Regions from separate parts of the Streptomyces canus genome, predicted to be linked through region 1. Evidence: riboswitches for the same ligand, from Rfam matches in the RefSeq annotation. Region 1 holds a riboswitch; the other holds the start of a gene.
What was found. Region 1 has a riboswitch for ZMP and ZTP ahead of OG841_RS18260 (glycine hydroxymethyltransferase). Riboswitches for the same ligand answer to the same signal wherever they lie in the genome.
Positions count from the first base shown of each region.

Region 2: linked by a shared signal. The riboswitch ahead of OG841_RS45590 (hypothetical protein) and the one ahead of OG841_RS18260 (glycine hydroxymethyltransferase) in region 1 are both predicted to bind ZMP and ZTP.

Region 1 is NZ_CP107989.1:4,074,635-4,080,849, reverse strand. Features, by position in the region: gene pabB (aminodeoxychorismate synthase component I) at 1-986, opposite strand, end outside; gene OG841_RS18275 (antibiotic biosynthesis monooxygenase) at 1,016-1,594, opposite strand; gene OG841_RS18270 (hypothetical protein) at 1,739-2,602, opposite strand; gene OG841_RS18265 (LLM class flavin-dependent oxidoreductase) at 2,912-3,763, shown strand; ZMP/ZTP riboswitch at 3,873-3,962, shown strand; gene OG841_RS18260 (glycine hydroxymethyltransferase) at 4,004-5,455, shown strand; gene OG841_RS18255 (hypothetical protein) at 5,494-6,215, opposite strand, start outside.
Region 2 is NZ_CP107989.1:9,987,465-9,993,679, forward strand. Features, by position in the region: gene OG841_RS45585 (hypothetical protein) at 136-1,482, shown strand; gene OG841_RS45590 (hypothetical protein) at 1,733-2,092, opposite strand; ZMP/ZTP riboswitch at 2,122-2,206, opposite strand; gene OG841_RS45595 (amino acid permease) at 2,460-3,860, shown strand; gene OG841_RS45600 (hypothetical protein) at 4,194-4,427, shown strand; gene bla (class A beta-lactamase) at 4,787-5,758, opposite strand.

The DNA of each region.
Region 1 (6,215 bases):
CCGGCGGCGTCCACCCGGCGACTCGTCAACTGCCGTCCGAGATAATCGAAGACGCTCGCCGCGACCTTCCTCGTCGGCCGCCCGGCCCGCTCGATCTCGCACTTTCCGCTCTCGACGTCGTACCGGACGAACTCCGCGAGCGGACCGCTGTCGTCACCGAAGAACGAGAACCGCGACCGCCCGTCCTCGACCAGTGCGCTGTCCAGCCAGAACGCCCGCCGCGACGCCGCGTACATCCGGGTGAAGGCGGCCTCGGTGTCGACCGCGCCGGCGATGCGCCGGGTGTGCAGACGGTAGGCGGGCACCGTCCGCCGGGGGCGCGGGACGACCCGCGCGGGCCGGGGGATCACCGCCTCGGGCGGGGGCACCGCGGTGTTCTTCGTACGCGTTCTGCGGGCCCGTTCCGCCGTGAGATTGCGGAAGTTGACGAGCATGCGGTGGCCGTAGTCGGTGAGCACGGACTCCGGATGGAACTGCACGCCCCACAGCGGCCGGCTGCGGTGCCTGAGCCCCATCAGCACGCCGTCCTCGGCCCAGGCGGTGGCCTCCAGCGCCTGCGGGAGCGGCTCGGACACGGCCAGCGAGTGGTAGCGGACCGCGGTGAAGTCCTGCGGCAGCCCCCGGAACAGGTCCCGTCCGTCGTGCCGGACCGTCGACAGATGACCGTGTCGCGGCTGCGGGGCGGGTTCCACCCGGCCCCCCTCGCCGAGCGCGATGCCCTGGTGCCCCAGACAGACGCCGAGCACGGGGATCGGCGACGCGGTGAGCACGGCGGTGCTCAGTCCGAAGTCGCGCGGCTCGGCCGGGTGCCCGGGTCCGGGCGAGACCACGACATTGTCGAATCCCGCGAGGTATGCCCCGAGATCGGGAAGGGCGCCGACCGCGTCGTTGAGGACGACGACCGGTTCCTCGCCGTTGACCTCGGCGACCAGCTGGAACAGGTTGTACGTGTACGAGTCGTAATTGTCGATGAGCAGGGTCTTCACCCGCCCACCTCCCTCGGTTCGTTCCGGACCTATGCGGTCCGTCTTTTGTGCCGTCCGCGAAGGGCCTGGAGCGGCGGATACAGCCATTTCCTCAAGAAACGCTGAAGCCGGGGCATGAGAATCCAGGTGACGAGAGCCGTCACACACAGGCACAACAGCAGTGTGCGGATGAGCGGATTGAGTCCGCCGAGATAAGGAAGAGCGATCAGATTGAACAGGAGCACCGGCGGAAAAACCGCGCTCATGTTCACGAACCACAGTTTCCATTTCGCCGGCGGGGCGGGCGCCTTCGGTGTCGTGGTCTGCGAGTCGAACCACATCTTGGAGCCCCGCACGCTCCTGCGTTCCGTTTGCCGGGCGAAGTCCATCGCCCGGTCGTGCCACTGGGTCCGGACGGGCGAATCCTCCCAGGCCCGGGCCGTTCCCTCGCTGGCGAAGCGATAGACCACATGCCACTCCGCCTCTCGGTCGACAAGAACGCCACCTCCAAGGAAGCCCGGCTGCTGCGCACTCGCGGCCAGCATGGCCCACCCCCAGGAGTGGAAGTCGGCCTCACGGCCCGGCACCACGTGATAGGCCACGGTGACGGTGACGGGATTACTGCTCACGCCGTCGTATACGCAAGACCTTCACATCACGTTCAAACCTTCAACGAAGCTCTTTCCGACTGTCCGGATCGTGACTCTTTATCGGCCTTTCGGTCGGCATGGATCATTCTGTCGAGCTGTACCGAAAGTAACTCGATCAACCCCTTACGAAATTCGGGAAGGGGAATGCGCGGAGGAATGTTCCGGGGCCTCCCCGAACCTGGCCAGCGCCAACGCCCCCGCGACGGCCACGGCGAACCCCAGCACCGCCGCCCACGCCAGCCCCTCCCGGGTGCGGTCCCCGAGCCACACCACCCCCACCAGCGCCGGCCCGATCGTCTCCCCGATCACCATCCCGGCGGTCGCCGTGGTCACCGAACCCCGCTGCAGCGCCGAGGTCAGCGACAGAAAGGCCGCACCACCGCCGACGAGGAGTGCGTACGTCGCCGGGTTGCCCAGCAGCGCCGACGGCGTGAGCGAGTCGATCAGGCGTACCGCCACCTCGACCACCCCGAAGCCGAACCCGGCCCCCAGCCCGAGCGCCAACGCCCGTCCCCGCTCCGGCAGTCGCCCACCGAGCAGCGCGAGCCCCAGCACGGCCAGTGCCGTCCCGAGCATCGCGTACTTCAAGGCCGACGGCCCGCTCCGGTCGCCCTCCGTCCCGGACGCGATCCCCAGCAGCGCCATCCCCGCGCACACCACCCCGACGGCACCCCACTCGCCCGCGCTCAGCCGGACCCGCAGCAGCCGCGCCGACACCACCGCGGTCACCGCGAGACTCGACGCGAGCGCCGCGCCCACCGCGTAGATCGGGACCGACCGCAACGCGGCGATCTGCAGCAGGAACCCCACCCCGTCCAGCGCCAGCCCCGCCAGATACCGCCACTGCCGCACCGCCCCCAGGAACAGCGTCACCGCGAACGCCGTCCCCTCGCCGTCGCGACCGCCCGTATCCGCCGCGCGCGCAGCCATCGCCTGCAGCACGGTGGCCGTCCCGAAACACACGGAGGCACCCAGAGCACACACCATTCCAAAGAGCACGCAGTGACCTTAGGGGAGGTGGTGAGGGGTGGGTTGGTTTCGGACCAGCTCTCACTGATCTCCAACTGTCCGCCGGACGCGAGCCGTGTCCCCGAGGCCGTGTCCGCGAGCGGTCGGCGAAAACGCGTTGCCGACCCCGTCCGATCGCGTTACGGTCGGCGCACTCTGACGCACACGCTCTCTGGAACCATCGCCGCAGAACGGGAGCAGGTCCGCGCACAGCGCGCGGCACCACGGAGGGGCGGCACCGGATCCGGCCGACCGGCGGATCTCGTACGCCCTCCGGAGGACTCTCCCATGAACATCGGCCTCGGCCTCCCCATCGACGACCCCGCCCAGTTGCTCACCTGGGCCCGGCGCGCCGACGCGAGCCCCTTCAGCACCCTCGGCCTGCTCGACCGCCTCGTCTACGACAACCCCGAGCCCCTCGTCACCCTGGCGATCCTCGCCGGCGCCACGTCCCGCATCCGCGTCCAGACCGAGGTACTGATCGCACCGCTCCACAACACCGCCCTGCTCGCGAAGCAGACCGCGACCCTCGACCGCCTCTCCGGCGGCCGCTTCACGCTCGGCATCGGCGTCGGAGGGCGCGAGGACGACTGCCTGGCCGCCGGCACCGACCTCCACCGCCGAGGCCGCCGCCTCGACGAACAGATGACCCTGCTGCGCCGCACCTGGTCCGGCGAGCCATACGGCGAAGGCATCGACCCCATCGGTCCTGCCCCCACCACCCCCGGTGGCCCGGAGGTGCTGTTCGGCGGCTTCGCCCCCGCTGCCCTCGACCGCGTCGGCCGCTTCGGCGACGGCTTCCTCGGCGCCGCCCTGCCGCCCTCCTTCATGTCCAACCTGTTCCGCGCCGCCGAAACGGCCTGGCAGAAACACGACCGCCCCGGCCACCCCCGTCTGGTCGCCCAGGCGAACGTCGCTCTCGGCCCCGACGACACCCTGGACCGGGCCCGCCGCAACCTCCGCGACTACTACGCCTTCAGCGGCCACGTCGCGTACATGGAGGCCGGCCTGCTCACCACACCGCGGCAGATCCGCGAGGCCGCCGACGCCTACGTCGGCATCGGTGCCGACGAGGTGATGCTCTACTGCTGGGCCTCGGACGCCGACCAGATCGACCGCCTCACCGACGCGCTGTTCTGACGTCCTGCACCGCCCCGGCTTCGAGGCCCCGGCCCTTGGCCCGGCCTCGAAGCCGTCGCTCGCATGGTGGACGTCGCGCCGGGGTCGTTCCACGTGCCCGGTAGGCTGGCCGACAGGCCGTGACTGGCGCGCTGGGATGGGACGGACCATCGGGGAGCGGCCTGTGAATGACCAAGTGCCGTGCGCCTGGGCCGAACCGTGATCCGTGACCGCTTCAAGCCACGCAGCCCGGAGGCCGCCATGTCAGAGCAGCAGCCCCTGTCCACCGAGTCCACGGCCTTCCGCGCCGCTCTCGACGTGATCCGCGCCGTCGAGCCGCGCGTCGCCGACGCCATCGGCCAGGAGGTCCACGACCAGCGCGAGATGCTCAAGCTGATCGCCTCCGAGAACTACGCCTCCCCGGCCACCCTCCTCGCGATGGGCAACTGGTTCAGCGACAAGTACGCCGAGGGCACCGTCGGCCGCCGCTTCTACGCCGGCTGTCGCAACGTCGACACCGTCGAGTCCCTGGCCGCCGAGCACGCCAAGGAGCTCTTCGGCGCCCGGCACGCCTACGTCCAGCCGCACTCCGGCATCGACGCCAACCTCGTCGCCTTCTGGTCCGTCCTCGCCCAGCGTGTCGAGGTCCCCGCCCTGGAGAAGGCCGGCGTCCGCCAGGTCAACGACCTCTCCGACGCCGACTGGGCCGAGCTCCGCCAGGCCTTCGGCAACCAGCGCATGCTCGGCATGTCCCTGGACGCCGGCGGTCACCTCACCCACGGCTTCCGACCCAACATCTCCGGCAAGATGTTCGACCAGCGCTCCTACGGCACCGATCCCTCCACCGGTCTGGTCGACTACGACGCGCTGCGCGCCTCGGCCCGTGAGTTCAAGCCGCTGATCATCGTCGCCGGCTACTCGGCCTACCCCCGTCTGGTGAACTTCCGGATCATGCGCGAGATCGCCGACGAGGTCGGCGCCACGCTCATGGTCGACATGGCGCACTTCGCCGGTCTCGTCGCCGGCAAGGTGCTCACCGGCGACTTCGACCCGGTCCCGCACGCCCAGATCGTCACCACCACCACCCACAAGTCGCTGCGCGGCCCGCGCGGCGGCATGGTGCTGTGCGACGACTCCCTCAAGGACCAGGTCGACCGCGGTTGCCCGATGGTCCTCGGCGGCCCGCTCCCGCACGTCATGGCCGCCAAGGCCGTCGCCCTCGCCGAGGCACGTCGGCCCTCCTTCCAGGACTACGCCCAGCGGATCGTCGACAACTCCCGCGCCCTGGCCGAGGGCCTGATGCGCCGCGGTGCCACCCTGGTCACCGGCGGCACCGACAACCACCTCAACCTGATCGACGTCGCCTCCTCCTACGGCCTCACCGGCCGCCAGGCCGAGGCCGCCCTGCTCGAGTCGGGCATCGTCACCAACCGCAACGCCATCCCGGCCGACCCCAACGGCGCCTGGTACACCTCCGGCATCCGCATCGGCACCCCCGCCCTGACCACCCGTGGCCTGGGCACCGCCGAGATGGACGAGGTCGCCGGTCTCATCGACCGCGTCCTCACCACCACGGAGCCCGGCACCACCAGCAAGGGCGCCCCCTCCAAGGCCCAGCACATCCTGGACCCGAAGGTCGCGGACGAGATCTCCCACCGGGCCACCGACCTCGTGGCCGGTTTCCCGCTGTACCCGGAGATCGACCTCGGCTGACGCACGTCCTCTCTTGAGTTGTCAAAGACCGGTGACTCCTAGAGATCGATGAGTTCCTGTCGTGGCTCATCCCGCGGCGGTCCGGCTCCTGGCCCGACCGCCGCGCGGCGTATCAGCCGCGTGCCGCCGACTCCCGCTGCGAATCCCACGGCGAGCCCCGGCACCGCCCACCACCCGCCATGCTCCGGGCCCGTCGAGCTCTTGGCCTCCGCCTTTTCCCGCCCCTCCCCGGGGCCGCCGGCGAGGCCCGCCCGGTCCAGCTGATCGAAAACCGCCCGCGGCGCACGGTGCCAGCGGATGTCGTCGTCCTCCCGCTCCGGTGCCGGATCCGAGCGCACCCACGGCGTGCCGTCCCCTGTCAGGAACAGCTGGTCCTGCCGCGCCACCGCCACATCACCCCCCGGCGCCGAATCCGTCCGAGGCCAGCCACCGACACCCGTCAGTCCCCACACGACGGTTAACCGCACTGCTGGATACCGGCCCTCCTCCCAGGCGCCGGACACCCGCTCCGTGCCTGAGCGCGTCGGCTGCAGCAGCTGCCACAGGCGGGTGAAGTACGGCTCGTCGGAACGCACGGCCTCCGTCCGCCCCGAGCCGCCGGTGACGACCATCGCCAGGTCGGGCCGGTCGGGGCCGGCTCCCCGCGTCTGCTGTGCCGCCACGGCAGCCGCCGGCGCCCCGAGCACGGTCACCGCCACCACCGCTGGTGCCAGCGCTGCCAATGTCCTGCGCGGCCCGAGCCGCACCCCTGTGTGTCTGC
Region 2 (6,215 bases), 5.9 Mb from region 1:
TCAGCCGCAGTGGCGGCCCGAGTTGATGCAGGAGACCGCCTGGTTCATGAGGACGGGGCCCGCAACTCATGACGAAACGCTTACGTCCAGGCTCACCGGAGGCTCATCCGGCCTTCCCCGACCTAGCGTGCCGGTGTGAACCGCGATCTTCTCCGCGACCTGTCCGCGACCCTCGCCGCAGCGCTGCTCGTCACGACGGCGGCTGTGATCGGCACGGTCCTGGAACGCCATTATGGAAACCTTCATGTCAGCTGGCCTCCGCTGTACGGCCATTGGGAGCCGCACGTCGGCCCCGGCACCCCCGCCGCCATCATGGTGGCCCTCGTAGTCGTCGCGTACGGGCCGCTCCTCGCCGCTCGGCTGCCCTGGCGCGCGCTGCTGTGCACGGCCTGGGGCACCGCCATGGCATGGACGTTCTCGCTCGCCCTGGTCGACGGATGGCAGCGCGGAGTCGCCGGGCGCCTGACGACCAAGTACGAATACCTACAGGTCATCGACCCCGTCAACCGCTTCCTCGACATCCCCGCCGTCCTCCGGGACTTCACTCACCACATCCTGATCAACTCACCCGACCATTGGCCTGCGCACGTCGCCGGACATCCGCCCGCGGCTACGCTCACCTTCGTCCTCCTCGACCGGATCGGGCTGGGCGGCGGCGCCTGGGCGGGGGTCTGGTGCATCACTGTCGGGGCGACAGCGGCGGTGGCGGTCCTCGTCACCCTACGAGCGCTGTCCGGGGAGGCGCTCGCCCGTCGCGCCGCGCCCTTCCTGGTCCTGGCCCCGGCGGCCGTGTGGATGGGCACCTCCGCGGACGGGTACTTCGCGGCAGTCGCCGCCTGGGCGATCGCGTTCCTGGCCCTCGCGGTCACGGGACACCGGCCACGGTCGGCAGGTCTTGCCTCCGGGCTTCTCTTCGGACTCACCGCGTATCTCTCGTACGGACTGACACTGTTCGCGGTGATCGCCGGTGGCGTCCTGCTGCTCGGCTCCCGACGGCTGCGCCCCCTCCCCTACGTCCTTGCCGGATTCGTCGTCGTCCCGGCCGTGTTCACGTTCGTGGGCTTCAACTGGTGGGAGGCGTATCACCTGCTGGTCACCCGCTACTACCAAGGGGCCGGCGGCATCCGCCCGTACGGCTACTGGGTGTGGGCGAACCTCGCATGCACGGCACTCGTCGTGGGACCGGCAACGGTGGCCGGGCTCAGACGAGCCGGTGCGACTCCCATCCGCCAGGGTCTTCGCACGTGCCTGCGCCGCTCCGACGCCGAACCTCGCCTTGCCCTGCTCGCCTCCGCCGCCCTGTTTGCGCTCCTCGCCGCCGACCTCTCCGGCATGAGTAAGGCGGAAACAGAGCGCATCTGGCTGCCGTTCGCGATGTGGCTGCTCCCGACATGCGCGTTCCTGACCCGGCCCCGCGCCTGGCTCACCGCACAGGCGGTCCTCGCCCTACTCCTCAACCACCTGCTGTTGACGGGATGGTGACGCGGCAACGTGTCGCCCTCGGCCGTCCGGCGGAAGCGTGTCGGCGGTAGGTGTCCCGGCCTGAGTCCTCTGCGGAAACCGGATCGGCGGTGACTCCTGCTTCCTGAGCCGCGAGTACGACCACATCGATTCCGGTCCGGCCGCGCGGGCTGGATCATCGACCACGCCGGAGCCGATCACGGCGGGAAGGCTCTGTCCAGATCGGTCTCCGCACTCGCGGGAGCCGCGCATTGCTTGGCGGGGTCGCCGGTCACCACTGGCCGATGACCGGCGCGTCGGGTTCGTGCTGCCGCCACGTCCGGGTGAGGCGTGCGAGCCGTTCCGCGGCGGCGAAGCCGTGCACCGCCGCGACCTTGCCGTCGCTGATCTCGAACGCCGCGGTGCCCACGATCCGGTTCTCGAGAACGGCGAGCACGGCGGGCCAGCCGTTGACCTGCGCGAGGTGGAATGAGGGCGAGCCGTCGGCCAGGCGCCGCTTCGCGGAACTGGGTTTGAACGCGGTCCGCATCATGGTGGCGATACGCTGCGGCGTCTCGTAGCGCCACAGCGTCCTGGAGAGGCCCGCGCCGTCGGAGAGCGCGGTCGCGTCGTCGCCGTGGATCCACGTCATAGCCTCCTGGGTCAGCTGGACATCACTGACGCAGGCGCCCAGGCGGTCGACGCTCACGCGGGAAAACGGCCGCTCCCCGATGGTTGTCCACCTTCGCCAGTTGCGGCCGGGTGGGATCTTTCTCGGCGTCGCGCCGGGGCGCGCAGTCAACTCGCGGCAGAACTTGGGGCCGCGACAGACGGAGGGCACGTCGGCGGCGTAGCCCTGCAGCAATGGACGAAGCCCAGTGGGGAACCCTGACGCATCCTTAACGCCTTACTTGCGCTTCCCTGACGTAGTGTCGGGGGCGGAGTGCCGGGAAGTCTGGTCGGCGAAGTGTCCTGTCCTCGACGAATGCGTCCGCAGGGACGCCAAGGAAGGTCTTCGCGTGACCGTCTCGAAGTCGGCCGCCGCCATCGCGGCTGCTCCGTCTGCTGTCGCGGGCGGCCGTGGCCCGCGCCGTTCCGTTCTCTTCTTCGCGTTCGCCTTCGCGGTGATCGCTGACCCCGTCTCCTCGGTGGCGTACGCGATCGAGGCAGCGTTGCGCGCCCTGCATGGCGACCTGGCGCTGCTGCTGCCCACGATGAGCCTGGTCATCGGGCTCGTCGTGGTCGTCACCGCCAACTACTGGCAGCTCGTCCGGCGCTTCCCCAAGGGCGGCGGCGCAGCGGCCGCGGCCGGGCGTGCGTTCGGTGCGCGCTGGACGTTCCTGCCCATCGGCGCGCTGGTCGTCGACTTCGTGCTGACCATCGGCATCTCGATCGCAGCCGCGACCAGCGCGGTCATCGCCCTCTTCCCAGGGCTTGCTCCGCTGCGCATCCCGATGGCGCTTCTGCTGCTGGTCGTGGTGGCGGGGCTGACCTGGTTCGGGCACGGCGGACGGCTGCTGTTCGCCTTCATGACCGTGGCCTTCGTCATCATCTCCGTGGCCGTACTGATCCTCGGCTTCACCTCGCCCCATGCCACCGGCCACGCCGCCACCTCGGCCGACCCGGGCCGTTCGGCGATGCTCGCGGTGGTCCTGGCGTTCCCGGTCGCGATGGCGCTGGCCACCGGAATCGAGGCGCCGTCGACCGCCATCGCCCAGCTCGGCCAGCTCGACGACACCCACCGCCGCCGCTTCGGCCGCGGGACGCTCGCGCTGCTGGTCGTGATCGTCGGAGGGCTGACTCTGGCCCTGACCGCGCTGGCCGTGCAGTTGCACATCGGTATCCCCGGCACGGACTCCACCCAGATCGCCGACATCGCGCACGCAGCCGCAGGACCCGGCTGGCTCTACAGCGCCTTCCAGCTGACCAGCTCGCTGCTCCTGCTCGCCGCGGCCAGCTCCTCCTTCCAGGCCGGCCCCGGACTGCTCAAGGCCCTGTCCGGCACACCCGAACAGCCCGGAGTGCTGCCGCCGGTCCTCGGCCGGGTCAACCGCCACCACACCCCCTACTGGTCGGTGGTCGTCTACCTCGCTGCCGCAGCACTGATCATCGTCGCCGCGGCGGGCCAGGAGCAGAAACTCGTGCTGTTCTACGCGGTCGCCGTCTTCGTCAGCTTCCTCGTCGGACTCGTCGCCATGGCCCGTTTTGCCCTCCGCGAGGACAAAACGGCCCTGGCCTGGGTCAACGCCCTGGCCGCCGTGGCCGTCGCCTTCACCCTGGCGGTGAACCTGCTCCGGGGCTGGCCGATGCTGTCCCTGGTGGCCACCCTCCTCATCGCGGCCGGCCTGTACGCGCGGTGGACGCGGGCCGGACGCCCCACCGGCATCGAAGACCTCGAGGCACGCGCCGAGGCGGAGTGACGGCGTGATGCGTACGGCACGGCGGCCTGAGCGGTAGTCGTGCCCTGCGACACCGGCTGACCACTCCCCGTGCGCATCAGACGGCCGAGACCGCGAGCGTCAGCACAAGCCCTCCATGTGACCTCGGACCGGTTCGCGGAAGCACCTGCGGTCTGACCACGGGCGGGGAGTCACAACCGGGGGCCGAAGGTGGTGATGAGTCGTCAATCGGTCTCTGTCAGCGATTGCGGGGAGCCGTCACGGTCGGTGAGTGTGGTGCTCAATTCCCGCGTCTGCGCCGGGGCGCGCCGTACCGGATATCGCCAGATGTGACGCTCCCTCATGGAGGCCCTGGTGGCAGCCTGTCCGCCGGGAGCCGAGACCCGCTGGCCGGCCCTGTATGTCAAGGGCCGTGCGGACGGTGACCGTACAGTGCGCACCGAGGCGTTCGGTGCGAGGGCGAGGGGAGTGTGGGAGCTGCCCGGCGCCGTGTGGCAGGAGACCGAGCTGCTGCTGTGGAAACCGCCCGCGGCGTGGTACACCGTCAACGCCTTCTACGCCATTGGCGGGCTGCGGACTGGTACGTGAACTTCCAGCACCCCACCGTTCGGTACGCGATGGGTTCGACACCTTCGACCTCACCGTGGACCTGGTCGTCGCCCCCGATCTGACCAGCTGGCAGTGGAAGGACGAAGACGAGTACGCGCACGTGCGTCGGCTCGGCATCGTCACGATCCCAAGCACCGGGCCGGGGACGCTGCCCGTGACCAGGCCCTCGCGATGCTCGCGGAACGCTCCGGCCCGTTCGGCGACGCCGACTCCTGGTCGGCCTGGCGGTGGAACACCACCTGGCCCGCACTCGAGCCTTCCGCGCCCCGTGGCGGCCGGACAGAGTTGCACGGACGGGCGGCTGAAACGTTGGCTGGAGGGTTTCCTCCAGCTGCCGGTCACAACCTGCCGAGGGCCTTGGCCAGCGCGTTCGCGGTGGAAGCGATCACCTTGTCATCGTGCGGGGTGTTGTTGAGGTTGCGGTTGGTGAACACCGACAAGACGATCGGCGCGTTCGATCGGGGTGTCCAGACGATGGCCAGGTCATTGGCGGTGCCGTAGTTTCTCGCGCCGCCGGTGCCGGTCTTGTCGCCGACCGTCCAGTCCTTGGGGAGTCCCGCACGGATCCGGTTGGCGCCGGTGAAGCTGGCCTTCAGCCAGGCGACCAGTCGCGCTCGGTCACGGGGATGGAGGGTCTTACCTGTGGTGAGCTCGGTGAAGGTCCGTGCGGCCGCTGCGGGGGTGGTGGTGTCGCGCTTTTCGCCGGGCTTCCACTCGGTCAGCCACGGTTCCGGTCGGTCCAGGCGGCTCGTCCCATCACCGGCCGCGCGGAAGAACTCGGTCAGCCCGCGCGGCCCGCTGATCTGCTTCAGCAGTGTGTTGCCCGCGAAGCCGTCGGATTTGGTGATCCCGGCGCGGCACAGCTGTGCAGGTGTCATGCCGGTGTCGGTGTATTCAGTCGTTTCTGGGGAGTTCGCGGTCAGCTCGGCCATCTCGGCAGGCTTCCAGCGAACCACCTTGTCCATCAGCCCGGGGTCGCTGGTGCGCGCTTTGTGCAGCACTGCCGCGCACGCGAACACCTTGAACATGGAGTTGAACGGGAAGCGCTCATCGGCCCGGTAGCCAACCGTTCTACCCGTCCCAAGGTCCATGCCCACCGCACCGATACGCCCGTCGTAGGACTTCTCAAGTTCCTGCAACGTCTTGCTCAGGGCGGAGCCGGAGGGGGCACTGCTCCCCGGCCGGGCGGCGACGTTGGAGGCGCTCGTCTCGCCGGTGACGGCACCAGCAACATAGACGAGGCCGCCCAGTAGCGCAGAAGTTAATGCCGCGGGCCCTAGAACTAATCGCAGCCGGATATGTGATGTCATGCCCAAGAGAAGATCAGAAGCTTCTGATCGTCGCCACGCCCATTCTCGCAGTTGGCCTGATCCAGCACTTCGGCTGCCCGCCGATTCTCCGCCGATTCTCCGCCGATTCTCCGTCGGTACGCAGCTCGGTGTGCCCTCGGGGACGGTCGTCTCCGGGCTCGCCCGGCTGCCGGGCAGCAGGCAGCCCGTCCTGCTGTCGAATGCTGACGTACGCGAAGATCAAAGCGGTGGCCGTGCCCGAGGACACCCGTCGACGCGGGATCGGGGCGGCCGTGCTCGCGCGGTGCGCGCAGGTGTACTGGTAGCTGGACTGCACACTGCTGTTCGGCGAGTTCGACTCTGAGCGAGACCTGGGGCCGTACTGGGGAACAGACGAAATGCGATGCTCCGGGTGACGGAATGCGTGGGGCTCAAGGTCAGTCGGCTGAGCGGTGGCCACATATCCGTCCACTCTCGC